3 regions of the Mucilaginibacter sp. SJ genome follow, and region 2 is predicted to be linked to each of the others. Evidence: riboswitches for the same ligand, from Rfam matches in the RefSeq annotation. Region 2 holds a riboswitch; each other region holds the start of a gene.
What was found. A riboswitch is a leader RNA that binds a small molecule or an ion and turns the genes downstream of it on or off. The one in region 2 is predicted to bind S-adenosylmethionine.
Positions count from the first base shown of each region.

Region 1 (7,104 bases), 1.5 Mb from region 2:
TAAATAACGTTTGGTGGTATTAAATACCGGTGTACCGTTAGCGTCGATAATGATCTGACCTGAAGCATTACGCGTGTAAGCTGTGCCATAAAGTGCGCCATAAGGTTGGCCAAGTGCAGCTACAACCTGCACTGTACGATCCGTACCTAATACCACACTCTGCAATCGGCCATCAGCGTCAAGTGAGGCTACCTTACTGCGATTTAATGAATAATTGGTGGTAATATCCCAGGTAAAGCTTTTTGATTTAATTGGTGTAAGGCCTAACTGAACCTCAATACCTTTGTTATTAAGACGACCGCCATTTATTACTTTTTGGCTGAAACCGGTTGATGAACTTACCTGTACAGTAAGGATTTGGTTAGTGCTGTTGGTATTATAACCACTTACATCTAAATGTACACGATCATGGAAAAAGCCTAATTCAAAACCAGCCTCTGCCGATGTGGTGGTTTCAGGCTTAAGATGATCATTCAGATCAATAGTAGATATACTTTGTTGCGGATTTGAGCCAAATAGGTTTGAAGATGTATAAACATTTATTAATTGAAAAGGGTCTGTCGCCTTACCTACTTTAGACCAACCACCCCTTAATTTAGCATAGGTAAGTACATCGCTCTTGATATCTAATGCTTCTGACAGCACTAAACTTCCGTTTACTGAAGGATAGAAATAAGACAGGGCATCTGATGGTAAAGACGAAGACCAGTCATTACGGGCAGTAAAGTTTAGGAAAGCATAATTTCTGAAGCCAACCTGGGCCGATCCAAAATAGCTATAGGTTTTAAGCTTTCCATAATAATTTGTCGATACCAGCGGATCGCGGGAGTTGCTCAATGTATACAAGCCGGCAACGGCAAGCTTTGGAGCCAACTGATCATTATTTTCGGTGGTCCTTACGGCTATATTACCACCGCCAAACACATCAATCGAAAAATCATTGTTCAGCTTTTTAGTGTATTGCAACCTGGCTTCGGTATTGTTTTCGTTTACGCTGTAAGCATCCTCTTCATACGATCCGAAGGGCGTTCCGTTAGTGCCATATGCTACTTTGATCTTACGGCGGTCGTTATAATAATCAGTTCCTGTACGGAAGTTTGCTGATAAGCCATCTATGATCTTATAATTCAGTTCGATACTACCTATCAGGTGATTTTTGTGCTGCCCTACCGTATTTTCATAGGCCAGCCAGTAAGGGTTACTATAGTAACTGTTATTCCAGTTAAAAGTATTACCGTTAATATCCTTGTAGTTTTTAAGCCTGTTGATATCAACCTGGCGGCCAAACCAGGTAAACTGGAGCATGGTACTTGTTGCACGTTTTCCATATGTGCCGGGAAGGTTATCAGCGTCGTCCTTACTGTAATCAACAATAGTATTTACAGTTAATTTAGGATTGATACGATAGCTTGAGTTTAAAGCAAAAGAGTTGCGTCCTTGTGATGTATTGGGGACAATACCGGTTTGATGCAGGTTGTTGTATGAAAGCCTGAAATCGCTTTTATCGCTGCTGCTTGCTATCGCGATGCCATTATTAAGCGTTACACCGGTTTTAAAAAAGTCTTTTACGTTATCGGGATGCGCTACGAAAGGCACGGCCTGACCGTTTGAATAAAACTGTGGGATCAGCGAACCATCCAGGGCAGGGCCCCAGCTTTCGTCAACACCGTCGTTAACACCCCCGCCCTTGCCATCTACATAGCTAAATTTGCCATTTGAGCCCTGACCATACTGGTTTTGATAATCAGGCAAGATCTGTACGTTCGAAAAGCTGGTGTTTGAATTTATGGTAACACCTAACCCCTTCGCGCCTTTACCGGTTTTAGTGCGGATGAGGATAACGCCTGCAGCAGCACGTGAGCCGTAAAGCGCTGCAGCGTTCGGGCCTTTCAATACACTTACCGATTCAATGTCTTCAGAATTTAAATCAGAAATGGCATTGGAGAAATCTCTTGAACCATTAGTGCCCAAAAACTGGCTATTATCAACAATAACCCCGTCAACTACAAATAAAGGTTGATTTTCCCGTGAGATAGACGTTTCTCCACGGATAATGATACGGGATGAGCCCATATCGCCCTGGCTGTTGGTAACCTGCACACCGGCAATTTTACCTGTGAGCGCGTTAACAAAATTGGTTTCCTTAGCTTCAGAGATATCTTTCGATTTAAGCCCTTGTACTGCATATCCAAGCGATTTTTTATCCTTTGAGATATTGAGGGCCGTTATCACTACCTCATTCAGAGAATTTGGTGCTTCAACCAAAACCACGTTTAAGGTAGTTATTCCTTGCGTAATCGGGATCTCCCGGGTTGTAAAGCCAATGTAGCTAACCCTAAGCACATCATTAACATTGGCGTTGATGATAAACTTACCATCAACATTGGTTTGTGCACCCGTGGTTTTACCTTTAACATATACGCTAACGCCCGGCAACGGCAACCCATCGGATTTGGCGGTTACCACTCCGCTAATTTTAACGGATTGCCCCGCAACCGTCTGGACGAGAATAAAAGGCAATATAATTGCCAGTAATAGCTTGTAAATTTTTAACATGATAATTAATAATTGAGATTAATTTTTGATGCCTTTACCGGTACAAAAGACATGGCTATCGCCTTAGCGGGCATAATTTGCCCGGCTCATAAGCCTATCGTAACTGTAAAGAATTGATTAGGGGATGGTAATTATTAAGCTAAGACAAGCTGCAGCAAGCCCGCATTTAAACACCATGCATGCTGTAAATGATTAACAGCAACAATGCATGCTTTGCATATTGAGACAGAAGGATTTGCAGATTGACTGGCTTTCCGAAACGAAAGTTTTCTTGTGTAAAAAAGTAGATTCTGTTTTCATAAAACGGGTATTAAATAAGTACTGATAGATTCTTTTTAATTGATGGACGCTGTTTTGTTGTTTACCAAAGCGTCCACAGCTTTTAACATGGATGCAAATTCCTGTTTATCGTACAAGCGGGTGAGGTAAACAATTTTCCCATCCCGATCGATAACCACATTGCGGGTAACACCACTCTTTTTGCTGGCAAACCGGCCAAAAATCTCAGCACCAGGATCAAGTGCCAACGGATAGCTTATATTCATGACCTGGTGAAAACTTTTTACTTTGTTGAGCGGTTCATCGCGGTCAACGCCTATTAAAACAAGGCCTTTATCTTTATAAGTCTGCCAGATCTCTTTTTCCAAACGCGGCATTTCTTCTCTGCATACGCTGCACCAGCTTGCGGTAAACTGCAGGATAACCACCTTACCACGCAACTCCGTTAAAGAAGTTTTTGTACCATTGGTCAATACGAGCTCAAAATCGGCAGGAGCAAGATCACCGGTTTTTATGATATAACCGCGGTCGTCAGCTGTCGGATCAATTGCCTTGGTGGTCTGCGCAACAGCCGGCAATGTTGTTATGAAAAGCAAACAGGTAAAAAGTAATTGTTTAATGTTCATTGCTATACAGGTTAAACCGTAATATCATCCCGGTGATATTTTCAATATTTTAATTAGCAAGAAAAATGAAGAGGGAAAAGAAGTATACAACACCTTGCACTATACAAGGCCATAGCGTATTACATTATCTTTTCTACCCTATTTTGGGCAGACAGGAATTAGCACCTTTATAACAGTGGGCTTACAGGTTGCTAAGACATCACAGGGCCTTTCCCTCAGTCTTTCTTGATAATAAAATATTCAAAGAACCGCTTTGACTGTGCAAATATATATAAATTCTACTAAAACTATAGATATTATATAATTATTGCAATAAAATGAATAACAACTGCTAAATTCGGTGTCATTAGTTGGAAGTCATAAGTCATTTTTCTTTAAATATTTTGACTTATGGCTAAAGACGAGGGACTTAAGACTTATGGCTAAATGCGGCTAAAGCTATCAGCATCAACAAAAAGGATAGCGCTTTCATGTGTTTTCAAGATGGTTGAAGGATAGCGCTCCGACACCGGCTCTTGTATGGTATGTTTTATAGCGGTTGCCTTTTTAACGCCGGGCACCACGCAAAATATATGAGCAGCGCTCATTAGAGCCGGGACTGTAAGTGTGAGCGCATATTTGGGTACAGCATTCAATGTGTCAAAACAACCATCGTTAACCTGCTGCTGCCGGCAGGCCCGATCAAGCCGCACCCTTTTTACTATTTCCGGATCATGAAAATTTGCAACATGCGGATCATTAAAAGCAATATGAGTGTTCTCCCCTATACCCATGCATACAATATCAACCGGATTACTTTGTAACAACCGTGCATAGCGGGCACATTCGGTTTTGTAAACAGCCGGGCTACCATCGATGTAATTGACCGATGCAAATGGCACCTGCTCAAAAAGTTTCTTTTTTAGGAAGCCGCTGAACAGTTGAGGAGCAGCCAGGGGTAAGCCGAGGTATTCATCCATATGAAAAGCATTTATTTTTCGCCATTCAATACTACCGTCGTTCACCAAAGCATTCAGAAATTCGTTTTGCGAAGGCGCCGCCGCAAAGATCATATTGACTACAGTTTTTGTAAGCAACAACTGTTTAATTTTTTCACTTACCATCTTAGCTGCTGTTTGGCCAAGGGATGCACGGTTTTCCAACACGATCACTTCGAGCTTTTCTGCCTTTATTTTCTTTAACATAGAAGCCTCATTAACTATTTAAATAGAATAAACAATTTCACCGCCGATGATGGTTTTATGCAGATTGATCTCATCGTCAAAAATGACCAGGTCGGCATCTTTCCCTACCACTATTGATCCCTTAGCCCCATCTGCACCCATAATTTTAGCGGGGGTTGTTGTCATCATTTTTACGGCGTCAATCACAGGCACATCGGCAAGAGTGATCATGTTTTTAACCAGTTGAATAGTAGTTGCAACGCTCCCCGCAAAAGCGCTTCTGTCGGGCAGTTTTGCCACGTTATCTTCCACTATCACTTTCAAGCCATTAAGGAGGCCACCTAAAATACTTTCGCCGGGCGCCATTCCGGCGGCACGCATGGCGTCGGTAATGAGTGCTATTTTTTCCGGCCCCTTGATCTTATAAACAAGCTTAAGCAAAGCCGGGGGCAGGTGCCTTCCATCGGCAATGATTTCAACCGTCATATCTTCTAACAGGTAACCGCTTTCAACAACGCCGGCATACCTGTACGCATTACGCCTGGATACGCCCGACATGCATGAATAAAAATGCGTGATGTGCGTGTAGCCATTTTCATAAGCTTCAAGCACCTCTTCATAAATGGCGTTGGTATGCGCTATAGAAGGCAGGATCCCTTTTGATTTCAGAAAACGTCCAAATTCAATCGCACCTTTTAACTCGGGGGCTGCGCTCCAGCGTTTTACAATGGATGAATGCTGTAAAATTTCATTGTATTCCTTTGGATTAGGTAAACGGATAAAGCGGGGATCCTGAGCGCCGCGTTGTTCCATGGCAAAGTATGGCCCCTCGATATGCATCCCCAAAAACTGCGCCCCGTCTTTGTTCAAAGGCTCCGATTCTTCATATAAACTCAGGGTTTTGAGTAAAGCATCCTGCTCGCAGCTTAATGTGGTTGGTGTAAAAGCTGTTGTACCGTAACCGGCGTGCAATTTTGCAATTTCAAGATAAGCCTCAACAGTATTATCCATAAAATCATATCCCCCGCCGCCATGCACATGGATATCAATAAATCCGGGCGACAGGTATTTGCCCCCTGCATCAATTACCGTTTCACCTGCACTATCTATAATATCTTCGGTAACCGCAACGATCTTTCCGTTTCGGGCCAGTAAAGTTCCATTCTTTATGATCCGCGTTGGGGTAATAATTTTAGCATTGATGATTTTTAAACCGGGAGCATCCATCTTATTAAAAAGCTGATGTGAAATTTTATAAATTATCTATTATAAAAGCATTCGTGTACGTACACGAATGTACATTATTTATTATATTCTTGACAAACACACCAAAAATTATTCACAAGTGGGTTGCGTAAATCTTCAAAACACTGTCTCGTTAATTCATAAAACAAAAGCCCCTAACGCTCACCGCAGGGGCCTTTAACCTAAACTTATTTGTAGATTTCTGATTACATCCACTATAACTTTAAGTTTCGCAAAAAGGTTTCAACTCTTTACAACCTATAGTTGAGATTTATTGGCTTCAGTTAAAGAGGCTCGAAAAACTGTTTTGGGCAGTTATCTTTTCAATTAAGTTTTCCAGCGTTTTATAAATGTTCATATTCAAAAATGGGCCTGCACTGATCCTTTTAACACCGGCATTTTGTAATTCTTTAAAACCGGGGAGACCGGGCATACACATTACGTTAACAGGAAGACGGGACAATGCCGTTACTTTTTCAATATCGGCTATTTGCGTGATACAAGGAAAAAACAAACCATGTACTCCCGTATCCTGGTAAAGTTTAATGCGGGTCAAAGCGTCTTCCAGGGCGTTGGGTAAACCAAGCAGAAAGGAATCGGCCCTTACGTTTATAAATATTTCAACCCCTGCATCAGCTAATAACGAAGTTACCTGTTTAAGTTTTACGGCAAAGCTCTCAGCATCAACAATGCTTCGCTTACCGTCGGTCACTATGGAATCTTCTATATTGATACCCACCACGCCAATATGATATAAACTGGTTATGTTATTACAGATTTCCTCGGGTGTATCGCCATAACCACCTTCAAGGTCGACTGTTAGCATGGCTGATGTTGTTGCAGCTATACGTTTAACAACAAAAAGGTAATCTTCAAAACTCATTTCTTCGCCATCTGCAAAGCCTAACGAGCTGGCCACAGCCGCGCTTGACGTGCCGATTACTTCGAAATTTAATTTATCATAAACCTGGGCGCTTTGTGCATTCCATACATTGCCAATCTGCACAGCTTCTGCTTTATGGTGCAAGGCTATAAATTCATTAAATCTATTTTTCATGTTCTTGTTTTTATTTTATGCTCAAAAGTAGCACTACGGTTGTGTCTAAAATTGTATAAAACGGAAGAGATTGAGGTGAAAGGTGAAAGGTGAAAGGTGAAAGGTGAAAGGTGAAACAAAAATGGCCGGATAAACCCGGCCATTTTTGTTTCATGAGAGTAGCAGGACTCAGGCTACG
Region 1 covers NZ_CP118631.1:2,421,419-2,428,522, forward strand. The annotation lists gene MusilaSJ_RS09690 (SusC/RagA family TonB-linked outer membrane protein) at 1-2,556, opposite strand, end outside; gene MusilaSJ_RS09695 (peroxiredoxin family protein) at 2,892-3,461, opposite strand; SAM riboswitch class I at 3,583-3,696, opposite strand; gene MusilaSJ_RS09700 (glucosamine-6-phosphate deaminase) at 3,884-4,645, opposite strand; gene nagA (N-acetylglucosamine-6-phosphate deacetylase) at 4,664-5,851, opposite strand; gene MusilaSJ_RS09710 (isocitrate lyase/PEP mutase family protein) at 6,150-6,926, opposite strand; gene MusilaSJ_RS09715 (YybH family protein) at 7,095-7,104, opposite strand, start outside.
Region 1: linked by a shared signal. The riboswitch ahead of MusilaSJ_RS09695 (peroxiredoxin family protein) and the one ahead of MusilaSJ_RS03695 (O-acetylhomoserine aminocarboxypropyltransferase/cysteine synthase family protein) in region 2 are both predicted to bind S-adenosylmethionine.

Region 2 (7,104 bases):
TTTTATCTGAACCTGGATTTATAAGATTAAAGGATTCCCGGATTACATATTTAAAACAATTATAATCCGGTAATCCTAAAAATCCACCCAAATCCGGGTTCAGAGATTACAACGCTTTTATATAATCATGAAACAGATACAACGCTTTCTTTTTATCCGCTGTTAAATCATAATCTATTTTAACCATCAGGTAGTCAATCAGGTCGAAATCATCGCGCATGGTTAATTCTTTGAAAAGCTCTTCCCGATGTTCAAGGCCATACTTTAACGATGCGTTAAATTCATCCATAAATTCCTGTGGGATAGGCTTATTTGCTATCCAGGCTGCAAAAGTGAATGGCAGGCCTGTCATTTTTTGCCATTCTTCGGCAAGATCGTAAACGTATTTGTATTGCTGCTTTTTGCCGAAGGTGCGGTCGCCTATTTGTACAAAGGCGGTTTGTTCATCTGCAGACCGGGCATAATCCGGCGCATTAATAACTTGCTCCGGATTTACCTGCCAGTGGTTTTTAAGCAGCACACGGGCAAGATTATTTGATGAACGCGACTGGGGATCAAGCTGGATAGTGGTTACATCCTTAATATCACAATTGCTAAAAATAAAAACGGAGTTTACCGCGCCTACGGCACCAATGCAGTAATCAGAAACAATTTCCCATTGCGGCAAACTCAGTGCCGCAGCAACCGGGATCAGACCGATATCAACCACGTCGTCGATAAGTTTTTGGGCACAATCTGCCGGGATATCAAGGCTCAGGTCGATTTTATTAATAATGTCGGTATGTTGAATGCCGTATAAAAAGGGTTTGGTATTAGTGTAGCTTACTGCTGATATTCTGATCTTGTTCACAAATTCGCTATTTCTATTCTTCGGAATGTTTGAGATGTTCGGCATTGTTAAAGTCGATGATTTCGAATCTTTCGCCATTGTACGTTACCTTGTATAATACCAGGTTTTGGTGCGGAAAGGTATCCATTTCGGATAAGGGCTTACCGGTAAGGATACAAAGCAAAAGGCGCAAAGCACGGCCATGCATACAAATAAGCACCGTTTTTTCTTCGGGGTGGCTCATGATCACCTCCATGGCTTCGCGCTGGCGTACTTCAACCTCAAGCGGACTTTCGCCCCCTTCAAATTTACTGTCGAGCTTACCATCCAGCCAATCACGCATAATCTGCAAAAAAGCAGCCTTATTATCAGTAGTTGGCGACTGGCCTTCGTGAATGCCCCAGGCCAGCTCATCCAGCCCCGGAAGCTTTTCATAAGGAATCCCAAGATCAATAAAAGGCTGAATGCTTTGTTGGGTACGTTTTAACGCCGATATGTAAATTTTATCAAACGGAACGGTTTTATAAGCCTCAAAAAACTGACAGGCCTGTTTACGACCTTCGTCATTTAAATCGGTATCCACACCGCGGCCCTGTATAATACCAAGTTTGTTATACTCAGTTTGGCCGTGGCGTACTATATATAAGGTCTTTTGTATCATTTTTCTTTAAGCTGAAAGTTGAAAGCGTAAGGCTTAAAGCTTTCTTGCTTGTTGTGATTTTTTGCTTTGAGCTTGAGCCTTCTTTTTTAGCTTAAAATAGAAGGTGCAAGACATAAAGCTTTTTGTTGCGATTTTTTTGCTTTTAGCTTTCAGCCTTCGGCTTTTGGCTAATTAATAACCGGTAATTTGTAATACTGCGGTTTCGGTTCATCGCCAAATACAAAATTGGTATAATCCGTTACTATATTATATAACGTATCACGTTCAATAGGCTGGCGACCTACGTGTTTGATTAGCTCTACCACTTGTTTGGTGCTCATGCCGGGATGCTGCTCTTCGGCGCCGGCCATTGAGTAGATTTTTGTGGTATCATCCAACGTTCCATCAATATCATCCACACCAAAGTTAAGCGAAAGCTGTGCAGTTGTACGGCTGATCATAGCCCAGTAGGCTTTAATATGATCAAAGTTATCCAGGTAGATACGGGCTACGGCATAGTTTCGCAAGTCTTCAATCACTGAAACCTCGGGCACGTGCGACATCTGGTTATCCTTGTTGCGGAACTTAAGCGGAATGAATGTTTGGAATCCGCCTGTTTTATCCTGCAACTGGCGTAAACGCTCCATATGGTCGACACGGTGTTTATATTGCTCAATGTGCCCGTAAAGCATGGTTGCATTCGAACGGCCGCCAAGCTTGTGCCATTCTTCATGAATAGCCAGCCACTGATCGGCAGTACATTTATCTTTCGAGATCTGATCTCTTATTTCGGGATCAAAAATTTCGGCACCACCTCCGGGGATGGAATCCAGACCTGCTTCCTGCATCAGGCGCATGCCTGTGGCGTAATCAATTTTGGCTTTTTTAAAGATGTAGTGATATTCAACCGGGGTTAATGCCTTGATATGAAGTTCCGGGCGATGGGCGCGGATGCGGGCAAAAAGTTCCTGGTAAAAAGGCACATCATATTGCGGCAGCACACCACCTACAATGTGAACCTCAGTAACCGGTTCGCCATCATACTTGGTAACCATGTTGAACATTTCATCCATGGTGTACTCCCACCCTTCCGCCTTTTGCTTCAACAGACGCGAGTATGAACAAAATTTGCAGTCGTAAACGCAAAGATTGGTAGGCTCAATATGAAAATTACGGTTGAAATAAGTTTTATCGCCATGGCGTTCCTCGCGGATGTAATTAGCTAAAGTGCCAAGATATCCAAGTTCGCCCTGCTCGTAAAGCAAAACGCCTTCATCAAAAGTGATGCGTTGTTTGTCAAGAACTTTTTGAGCAATATGCTTTAAATCAGCAGATAAATTCGGATCGTTAAGTAAAAACTGTAAATTATCTGAATTATGCATCAATTAAAAATTTGACCAAAGGTACTAAAAAGCTTAAAAGTAATATACGTTACGACACATATCGGCCAAATTTCACAGTAAATTACAATAAAGTTACAGTGCTTTGATCTCGCTTATGGAAATCCCTGTTGAGCAATCATCCTGGCAGCCATTGGGCACATAACTGGCGTTTGAGATCATGCCGTTGTTGTCGGTTTCAAAATAAATGGTATTCTTTTTCTTATCTGCAGATAGCCATTCGTTCTTTGCTTTCTGGTAAACCTGGTCGAGGGTTATTGATGCTGCACCTGAACTGTGCTGGCTTAACGAAGTTTTGTCCTCATGCCATTGTTCCCTGATAGTTTTAACAGGGGGCATATTAGCAGTTTTATACTCTAAAACATATGATAAAAAATCCCTTGCTACCACAACACCATTTTGAACAGTGATCGTAGTTTCGGAGCCATAGCCGAAAACGGAACCGGCGTTAACGGTATAAGTATATGAATTTTTGCTTTCGGCCTTAAAGTTTTGCCATGCTTTATAGCTTTTGTCATAAGCGGTATCATTGGCATCTTTTTTACAGGCAGATAGCCCAATAATAACAAACAGGAAGATAAGGCACTTTTTCATGCGGTTTGGTTTTTAAACCTATTCGGCAAAAAATATAAAAACGCTACAGCTAATAACAAATATTCTTGTTTATTTTGGGCGATATCATAATACAATACCATGAAGACTGAAACTATAGCCATACATGCCGGCAACCATGTTGATGAAGCAACAAGGGCCGTTATACAACCCATTATTATGTCAACCACGTTTGAGCGTGGTGAGGATGGCGGTTTTCCGGCAGGTTATATCTACAGCCGTTCATCGAACCCCAATCGTCATGCGCTGGAGCATGTGCTTGCTAAGTTAGAGGGTGGTGTTGAAGCGGCTTCCTTTTCATCAGGCAACGCAGCTGGAATGTCGGTTTTTCAATCGCTTGATCCGGGCACTCATATTATCGCTCCTGATGATATGTATCACGGCCTGCGCAACCAGCTTAAAACCCTTTTTGCCGGCATCCTTACCTTTGATTTTATCGATGTAAACGACACCGAGCTTTTGCAACAGCATATCAAGCCTGAAACAGGTTTGATCTGGATTGAAACACCATCGAACCCACTTTTAAAAATCACAGATATAAAAAAGGTTGTGACAATAGCCAAAGCAAAAGGTATTAAAGTTTTGTGCGATAATACATTTGCCACCCCTATATGCCAGCGGCCACTTGACTTGGGCGCGGATATGGTTATGCACTCAGCCACCAAATATTTTGGCGGGCATAGCGATCTGATGGGCGGCGTTTTGATTACTGCAGAGCAGAACGATTGGTGGACAAAAATCCGCCAGGTGCAGGAAATGGGTGGCGCTATCCCCTCTCCGATGGATTGTTATTATTTAGTGCGCAGTATTAAAACTTTACCATATCGTGTAAAAGGCCACGTGCAAAACGCACTGTTATTAGCCGAATACCTTGAACAGCATCCCAATGTTGAACAGGTAATGTACCCCGGTTTGCCCGCGCACCCGCAGCATGAGATAGCTAAAGATCAGATGCTGGCTTTTGGTGGCATGTTATCCTTTACTATTAAAGGCGATGAGAACGACACGCATAACATCATTAACAAACTGAAACTATTTATCAAAGCTACGAGTCTTGGTGGTGTTGAAAGCCTGATTGAACACCGCGCTACTGTTGAAGGGCCGGATACCAAAACACCACGAAACCTGCTAAGGGTTTCGGTTGGGTTGGAACATATTGATGATTTGATAGCCGATATGGAGCAAGCTTTGTTGAGGTAAAAGGAGAAAGGTTAAAGGCGAAAGGTAGCTGCAATTTGGGTAGATAAAAAATACTTCCAACAAAACCTTTAACCTTTCGCCTTTGACCTTTAACCTCATTTCTAAAATAAAATTTGGTATATTACCTCACAACCCCTTATATTCGCAACATTATTTGGTAGTGATACCAACGTCGATCAATCCTCCGCACATAGTTCGGGTGTTGATTTATAAAGAAGCGGCGAGAGATCAGGCTCAATGACCCGCTGGCAACCCTTCAATATTGAAGAAGGTGCCAATTCCTGTCCCGGCAAATAACACCGGGGAATATAAATTTATAACCATGAAAAGTTTAATTAAATTTACCCAACGCAACACTTTTTACACCTTAAACGGTAACGTACAACATATTAGCTCCCCTATTGGCTATATTTGTATGTGTTGCTGCTGTTGATGCTTAGCACGCCCCTGTTTTCATTCTCTGAAAAGCGTGTTGTTAAACCGGTTGCTTTTAAACCGGCTTTCCAAATTCATCTTAACATTCAAAATCTAAATTAAACACATTAAAAAATTACAACTATGTCTGCCTTAAAATTCGAAACCTTACAATTACATGCCGGCCAGGAAGTTGATCCAACAACAGGTTCACGCGCTGTGCCCATTTATCAAACCACTTCATATGTATTTAACAGTGCCGAACATGGCGCCAACCTGTTTGCGCTAAAAGAGTTTGGTAATATCTATACCCGCATCATGAATCCCACTACCGATGTGTTTGAAAAACGCATTGCAGCCTTAGAGGGCGGTGTGGCTGCGCTGGCAACAGCGTCGGGTCAGGCATCCCAATTCCTTGCCCTGAATAATATTTTACAGGTTGGCGACAACTTTGTTACTTCTCCTTTCCTGTATGGTGGTACTTATAACCAGTTTAAAGTAGCATTTAAACGCCTGGGCGTTGAGGTACGTTTTGCCAAAGACGATACTGCGGCCAATATCGAGGCGCTTATTGATGATAAAACAAAGGCGATTTTCCTGGAAACAATCGGTAACCCGGGCTTTACCATTGCCGATTTTGAGAAGGTGAGCGAAGTTGCCAAAAGGCATGACCTGCCATTAATTGTTGATAATACTTTTGGTGCCGGTGGTTACCTCTTCCGTCCTATTGAACATGGCGCTAACGTGGTTGTGGAGTCAACAACCAAATGGATTGGCGGGCACGGTACCAGTATTGGCGGTGTTATTATCGATGCAGGCAATTACAATTGGGGTAACGGCAAATTCCCGCAATTTACCGAACCAAGCGAAGGTTACCACGGACTGATATTTAACGATGTATTCGGCATTGGGGGCCCGTTTGGCAATATCCAGTTTATTATCCGTGCCCGTGTGGAAGGCTTGAGAGATTTCGGTCCGTCGCAGGCGCCATTTAATTCATGGCTGAACATTCAGGGACTGGAAACACTTTCGTTACGCGTACAACGTCATGTTGATAATGCCCTGCAACTGGCTAAATGGTTGGAGCAGCACCCTCAGGTGGCAAGCGTAAATTACCCGGGATTGGAATCATCGCCATATCATGACTTAGCTAAAAAGTATTTAAAAAACGGCTTTGGGGGCGTACTATCGTTCGAAATTAAGGGGAGCAAAGAACAGGCCAGCCGCTTGATCAATAACCTTAAACTGGTGAGCCATTTAGCCAATGTTGGGGACGCAAAAACACTCATCATCCAGCCATCGGCAACCACGCATCAGCAATTATCTGATGAAGAGCAATTAGCTGCCGGTGTTACGCCTGCTTCATTGCGCGTGGCTGTTGGTATTGAACATATTGATGATATTAAAGCCGATTTTGAACAGGCTTTTGCAAAAATTAAGCAAGGTGAGGGTGAGTTAGTTTAACAATGTATAGTTTTTTTAAGTGATATAGTAAACGTTACTTGTAGTTAAGTCTTAAGTTCTAAGTATTTAGTCTTAAGCCGAAAAATTGAAGCTTCGACTTAAGACTTTGTACTAAAGACTTTCGACTTAACACAATGTGACAAATAACAGAATGAACGCAGAGATATTTAAATACACTGACACTTTTGAATTTGAATCGGGCCGCACAATTGAAGGTTTAGAAATAGGTTTTCATACTTATGGCCGGTTAAATAAGGAAAAAAATAACGTTGTTTGGGTTTGCCATGCGCTTACCGCCAATAGCGATGTATTTGACTGGTGGAAAGGGCTTATTGGTGAGGGTTATTTTTTTAATCCGGAAGAGCATTTTATAGTTTGCGCCAATATTTTGGGTTCGCCTTATGGAACAACAAGTCCGTTGAGCATTAACCCGGTTACCGGCCAGCCTTATTATCTTTCATACCCCCAGTTTACTACAAGGGATATGGTTAAAGCACACCAGTTGCTTGCCCAGCATTTAAACATTAATAATATCAGCGTATTAA
Region 2 covers NZ_CP118631.1:922,092-929,195, forward strand. The annotation lists gene MusilaSJ_RS03670 (menaquinone biosynthetic enzyme MqnA/MqnD family protein) at 107-895, opposite strand; gene MusilaSJ_RS03675 (histidine phosphatase family protein) at 864-1,490, opposite strand; gene mqnE (aminofutalosine synthase MqnE) at 1,658-2,851, opposite strand; gene MusilaSJ_RS03685 (hypothetical protein) at 2,945-3,463, opposite strand; gene MusilaSJ_RS03690 (trans-sulfuration enzyme family protein) at 3,563-4,681, shown strand; SAM riboswitch class I at 4,886-4,996, shown strand; gene MusilaSJ_RS03695 (O-acetylhomoserine aminocarboxypropyltransferase/cysteine synthase family protein) at 5,240-6,559, shown strand; gene MusilaSJ_RS03700 (homoserine O-acetyltransferase family protein) at 6,711-7,104, shown strand, end outside.

Region 3 (7,104 bases), 2.7 Mb from region 2:
CTATTACACCTTTAGCAGTGAATAACTTCTCGTCAACAATACGTTTCATCAGCACCTGCGCGTCGTCAAACAGCTTTTTAGCTTCAACGCCTACAAACTTATCATCAAAGATCTTCGGATAGCTGCCGCGAAGTTCCCAGGTATGGAAAAACGGCGTCCAGTCGATATAAGGCAGCAACTCTTCCAGCGGGAAATTCTCAAACACTTTGGTTCCAGTAAAAGCAGGTTTGGGCGCTACATCGCCGTCCAGGCTGATCTGGAATTTTCCCGCGCGGGCCTCTTCGATAGTGACAAAGCGCTTGTCTGATTTTTTATTGGCATGCGCCTCGCGGGCTTTGGCGTATTCGTCTTTAATGCTTTGGATGTAGGCATCGCGGTTATCCTTACTCATGAGGTTGCTGCACACGGTAACGCTGCGCGATGCATCCAATACATGGATAGCAGCGCCTGAGTATTGCGGCGCGATTTTTACAGCAGCGTGAATGCGTGATGTTGTAGCGCCGCCAACAATGAGCGGAATGGTAAATCCCTCACGCTCCATTTCTTTGGCAAAATGCACCATTTCATCCAACGATGGGGTGATCAATCCACTCAAGCCTATGATATCAACGTTTTGCTTTTTAGCCTCCTCAATAATGCGTTGAGCAGGAACCATTACCCCGAGATCGATCACCTCAAAGTTATTACAAGCCAGTACCACACCTACTATATTCTTGCCGATGTCATGCACATCGCCTTTAACCGTGGCCATTAACACCTTACCGGCATTGGCACGCTGATCGGCATTGGCGTTGTTCTTTTTTTCTTCCTCAATAAAAGGCAGCAGATAGGCCACAGCCTTTTTCATTACACGGGCCGATTTTACTACCTGCGGTAAAAACATTTTACCGGCACCGAACAGATCGCCCACGATGTTCATGCCATCCATCAGCGGGCCTTCAATCACCTCAAGTGGCTTATTGTAGGCCTGGCGGGCTTCCTCCACATCATCGTCGAGGTATTCAACAATACCTTTTACCAGCGAGTGGGAGAGCCGCTCCTGGACCGTGCCTTTGCGCCATTCCTCGTCACGCACTACTTCTTTGCCTTTACTTTTGATGGTATCGGCAAACTCAACCAAACGCTCGGTAGCATCCGGGCGACGGTTAAGCAGTACGTCCTCCACCAGTTCCAACAGGTTTTTAGGGATTTCCTCATAAACTTCCAGCATCCCGGCGTTTACGATCCCCATATCCATACCCGCTTTGATGGCGTGGTACAGGAAAGCCGAGTGCATGGCCTCGCGTACCGTATTATTACCCCTGAATGAGAATGAAATATTACTCACACCGCCGCTCACCTTGGCATGCGGCAGGTTTTGTTTGATCCAGCGGGTGGCTTCAATAAAGTCGACGGCGTAGTTGTTGTGTTCTTCCAAACCGGTGGCTACGGTAAGGATGTTAGGATCGAAAATAATATCCTGCGGTGGAAAACCAACCTCGTTCACCAGGATATCGTATGATCGTTTACAGATCTCGATCCGGCGTTCGTATGAATCAGCCTGCCCAGTCTCATCAAAAGCCATCACCACAGTTGCGGCGCCATAACTTAGGATCTTACGGGCATGTTCTTTAAATTTTTCCTCCCCTTCTTTCAAAGAGATGGAGTTTACGATGCCTTTTCCCTGTACGCATTTTAAACCAGCCTCAATCACCGTCCATTTGGATGAATCGATCATGATAGGCAGTTTGGCGATATCGGGCTCGGAAGCAACCAGGTTCAGGAATTTCACCATCACCGCTTCCGAATCGATCATCCCCTCATCCATATTGATATCGATGACCTGGGCGCCGCCTTCAACCTGTTGCAGGGCGACAGATAGGGCAGCTTCGTAATCCTCGGCCAAAATCAATTTAGAAAACTTAGGTGAACCGGTAATGTTGGTGCGTTCGCCCACGTTTACAAAAATGCTTTCGGGTTTAATGGTAACCGCTTCCAGACCACTCAGGCGCATATCCTGCTCAATTTGAGGGATAGGGCGGGGCGGATATTTGGCAGCCTTATCGGCAATACATTTGATGTGCTCGGGGGTAGTGCCACAACAACCACCAACAATATTAACCAGGCCGGCTTTGATAAAATCGTCAACCTGGTGAGCGGTTTCATGCGGAGTTTCGTCGTACTGGCCAAACTCGTTGGGTAAGCCTGCGTTAGGATAGGCGGAGATAAATACCCCCGCTTTTTCTGATAACTCGGCAAGGTGCGGGCGCATTTCCCTGGCACCTAAAGCGCAATTTAAGCCTACCGAAAGCAGGTTGGCATGGCTTATCGAGTTCCAGAAAGCTTCAACCGTTTGTCCTGAAAGGGTACGGCCTGAAGCATCGGTAATGGTTCCTGAGATCATGATACCGCCCGAATCCCTGAAAGCAGGAAAATCCTTACCTGCAGCTTTACATTCCAGCTCATAACGTTTTATGGCGAAGAGGGCTGCTTTTGCATTCAGTGTATCAAAGATAGTTTCAACCAACAACAGGTGCGATCCTCCGTCAACCAAACCGCGTACCTGGTCATAGTAGGCCTCGGCCAGGTCATCAAAGGTAACGGCGCGATATCCGGGGTCGTTAACGTCTGGCGATAAGGAAGCAGTACGGTTGGTTGGGCCGATGGCACCGGCAACAAAGCGCGGCTTTTCGGGGTTGCGCCGGGTATATTCGTCGGCTACCTCACGGGCAATGCGTGCACCTTCGTAGCTTAGTTCATAGGCCAGTTCTTCCAGGTGATAATCGGCAAGGGAAATTACCTGTGTGCTGAAGGTATTGGTTTCAATGATATCCGCACCGGCATCCAGGTATTCGGCATGGATGGCTTTGATAATATCGGGGCGTGTAATATTTAGCAGGTCGTTATTGCCCTGCAGATCGCTATGATGATCGCGAAAACGCTCGCCACGAAAATCTTTCTCCGTGAGCTGGTACCTTTGGATCATGGTACCCATTGCTCCGTCAATAACCAGGATGCGTTTCTGTAATTCTTTTCTAATGTCCATTGTTTGATTTCACCGATTTTTATTTGATGATTTCACCGATTAGTTTGATTTTAAAGAATGGTTTGATCTATCGACTCTTGAGCAAGTAGCCTGTCAGGACGAATCAAATCAGTGTAATCAATACAATCTTTGTAATCACAAATAAATAAAAGCTTATCTCGAAAAGTCGGGTGTTGTTATGACTTTCGCTTATCTGTCTCAGGGGCCGTTTGGCTGCTGAGTAGAATGTAGCACCTTGTGAAGCACAGGTTGCTAAGACATCGCAGGGTCTAATCCCTCCGTCTTTCTCCATAAGCACTGCAAAGTTGCGCAATAAAGTTATCATTTGCAAGTGTATAACGTACGCTAAATATCATAGGTAAGCCACATTGTTATACAAAAAAAGCCGCCTCTTGCGGAGGCAGCTTTTTGATTGAATTTCTTAATGAGATTATCTTCTTCTGCCGAATAAACGGAGGAGCATAAAAAACAGGTTGATCAGTGTGATGTACAATGTTAGCGCACCCATCAGGGCCAGTTTTTTCGAGCTTGCATCACCGTATTCAATACCTGCTCCAATGCGTTTTAACATTTGCATATAGTAGGCAGTTAAACCAGTAAATACAGCTATGCCTATGTAGCTGATGATGTAACTCATTTGTTCGCTGTGCATAAAGAAGTTAGCTAATGAAGCTACAAAAATCCCAATGAACAGGATGTACATGATTGAACCAAACTTTGTTAAATCCATCTGGGTAGTATAACCGGCAATGCCCATAATACCGAAAGTTACTGATGCGGTAATGAAAACACCCAATATTGATGCAGATGTGTAGATCAGAAATATCAAACTTAAGCTAATGCCAATAAGCGTTGCATAAGCTACGAAAAGCAGCACCAATACCGGATAAGAGATTCGGTTATAGCCAAATTGCATTACCAATGAAAACGCCAGTGGCGAAAACAGCGCAAAATAGCCAAAACCTGTAAGACCGCCGGTTGGTGCAACGATCAGGCCGATCAGGCCCATATTTAAAAACAGATAAACTGTTATTGCTGATACGCCAAGCGCAACGAACATCCAGCTGAAAACGCCGGCCATAAACCTGCGTGAAGCAACTTCTGATTGATCCCTAACTTCGATTACATTATCGAAGTTGTATTTAGATTCTTTAAATTCCATTTTGTGTTAAAAATTATAGTACGAATATATAAATAAAAGGTGAATGCTTTGTGAAGAAAGACGTAAGACTATTAGAGTCAAGAGGTAAGAAATAGTCTGACGATCTGCTGGCCCTTTCCTGGCTCTTGACTTCTTGAATCTTGATTCTCAATTCAATCTCCTCATCAACTGCTCTTCAACCTTTTTGAAAACCTGTATGGGTTTCAGGGTACGCCAGCCAAGGCTATCGAGTTCGCCGCCAAAATTGATGTAATAGTCGATATTGCTGTGTTTAAATTCGTCTATCACGTGTTCGCGGAAGTTGATGCCTGCTATCCAGCCGTCTTCCACGTCCTGAAACCACTCTTCGTAATAGCAATCATCGCTTGAATGAAAGTTGAGTACGTTTTCGCCGATCAGGATAAAATGAGTGATGCCATTATCTATCATCAGGTCGAGCAGCTCACGCTTCAGCAGCATAATGTCGTTGTTGATGGCGTCATTCCATTCACCTATCAGTTCAATAATGGTGTAACCTTTATCATAATCGGCAAAAAGCACTTTTAAATAAAGGGTATTGGAGCCGAATGAGTCCCATTGCGGGTGCAGCAGGTAATTGTATACCTGCTTGTCAAATTCAAACTCGCTGTATTCTGTTGCATAAAAAGGCGAAAACTCATCTTCCGATGCCACGTAATCGTCTCTCCAGCGGTAATATGGTTCAATATCGTGCATGTTTTTGATTTCAAATTGTCTGAACCCGAATTTTTTGAATTTGAGAATTTATCGAATACAAGCATCTTCAAATTTCCAAATCAACACATCTTCAAATTCAGTTTATTTTTTTAAATAATGATCAACAGCGCTTCGTACGCTGCCGTATTGTTTCAGTAGCCCGGCTGCTTCTTCTTCGTTCAGCCCGGTTTCGTCCATTACCATGCGGGTGCCCCTGTTCACCAATTTGTGGTTGCTCAATTGCATATCAACCATCCTGTTCCCTTTTACGCGGCCAAGCTGGATCATGACACTTGTGCTCAGCATATTTAAAACTAATTTTTGCGCGGTACCGGCCTTCATGCGGGTTGAGCCTGTTAAAAACTCAGGGCCCGTTACTACTTCAACCGGGTACTGTGCCACAGCCGCTACCGGGCTGCCGCTGTTACAAACAATGCAGCCGGTAACTATATTGTGCTCATTAGCCGTTTTCAAGCCGCCGATCACATACGGTGTAGTGCCCGAAGCGGCTATGCCAACAACTACGTCTTTATCATTAATGTCGAAAGCTTCCAGATCTTTCCAGGCCTGTATAGTATCGTCTTCAGCAAATTCTACCGCTTTGCGGATCGCGCCATCGCCGCCGGCTATTAGCCCAACAACCATATCAAATGGAACACCGAACGTTGGCGGGCATTCTGAAGCATCAACCACGCCTAAACGGCCACTGGTACCGGCGCCTATGTAAAATAAACGTCCGCCGTTTTTCATCCTTTCTGCGGTGATAGTTGCCAGGGCTTCTATCTGTGGCAAGGCCTTTTCCACAGCAAAGGGAACGGTTTTATCCTCGTTATTAATGTTTTCTAAAATTTCCCTTACGGTTTGTTTTTCGAGGTTTTTATAGTGCGATTCCCTTTCGGTAGTGGTTTCCATTGCCTATTTTCAAATAATTTATAACAAAATTCGGTAAAAATCATCAAATGCAAGGGTGCGGGTAAAAATTATTGACCCCGCAATTATTAACTTTGTGTGTAATAAGTTATGAAGAGGACCGCGGGTGTAATTTTCCGGACAATAATCCTGCTGCTGGTAGGGGTGATGATAGGCCAGGTGCTTAACAAGGATTTTGCCGCGCATAACCTTGGCTTCTCCTTTGTGAGCAATAGTAAAATAGCAAAGGTGTTGCAACTGGTTGACCGCAACTATGTTGACAGCGTTAATATCGATAGTATTGAAGGCGTGTCGGTAAATAACCTGCTTCAAAACCTTGATCCGCATTCGCTTTATTTACCGCAGCAGCAGGCGCAATCCATTAATGAGCGGTTAGACGGAGGTTTTAACGGTATCGGTATCGAATACCAGTTACTGCGTGATACGCTGATCATTACGCAGGTTTATGCCGGCGGTCCGGCCGAAAAAGCGGGCTTACTGGTAGGCAGTAAGGTGATCAATGTTGATGATAAAAAGTTTTCGGGCAGTAAGCTAACGGCCACCCGGATAAATAGCGTTTTCAGGGGTGAAAAGGATGCAGAAATAAAACTGAGTGTTGTGCCTCCGCTGAGCAAAGGTTTAAAAATACTTACGGTTAAACGGGGACATGTTGACCTAAGCAGCGTTGATGCCGCCTATATGGCCGATGCTAACACCGGCTATATCAAGATCAGTAAATTTTCGGCTACTACCGACCTCGATTTCAGAAAGGCTTTAACGGCGCTAAAGGTTGACGGTATGAATAAATTGCTGCTCGACCTGAGAGGCAATGGCGGTGGGTACCTTAATGCTGCTACTTCATTAGCCGATGAGTTTTTAACTGATGGAAAGCTGATAGTTTATACCAAAGGTATTCACGAGCCCCGCACTGATTACTTTGCCACCGATTCGGGCATGTTTCAGAAAGGGAAACTTACCGTGCTTATTGATGAATATTCGGCCTCGGCCAGTGAGATTTTAGCAGGGGCCCTGCAGGACCTTGACAGGGCTACTATTGTTGGTCGACGATCATTTGGTAAAGGCCTGGTACAGCAGCAGTTTGCTTTTGACGATGGTTCGGCAGTGAATCTAACAGTGGCCAGGTACTATACCCCTTCGGGCCGCTCTATCCAGAAATCATACAAAAACGGGGTTGACAGTTATCGCAATGAACTTGCCCAGCGCATGCAAAAAGGCGAACTTTTTTCAGAACAAAGCAATCTTAATGATAGTGCCTTTAAAGGCACCCCATCAT
Region 3 covers NZ_CP118631.1:3,619,264-3,626,367, reverse strand. The annotation lists gene metH (methionine synthase) at 1-3,025, opposite strand, end outside; SAM riboswitch class I at 3,212-3,322, opposite strand; gene MusilaSJ_RS14500 (Bax inhibitor-1/YccA family protein) at 3,456-4,187, opposite strand; gene MusilaSJ_RS14495 (hypothetical protein) at 4,335-4,901, opposite strand; gene murQ (N-acetylmuramic acid 6-phosphate etherase) at 5,004-5,813, opposite strand; gene MusilaSJ_RS14485 (S41 family peptidase) at 5,922-7,104, shown strand, end outside.
Region 3: linked by a shared signal. The riboswitch ahead of metH (methionine synthase) and the one ahead of MusilaSJ_RS03695 (O-acetylhomoserine aminocarboxypropyltransferase/cysteine synthase family protein) in region 2 are both predicted to bind S-adenosylmethionine.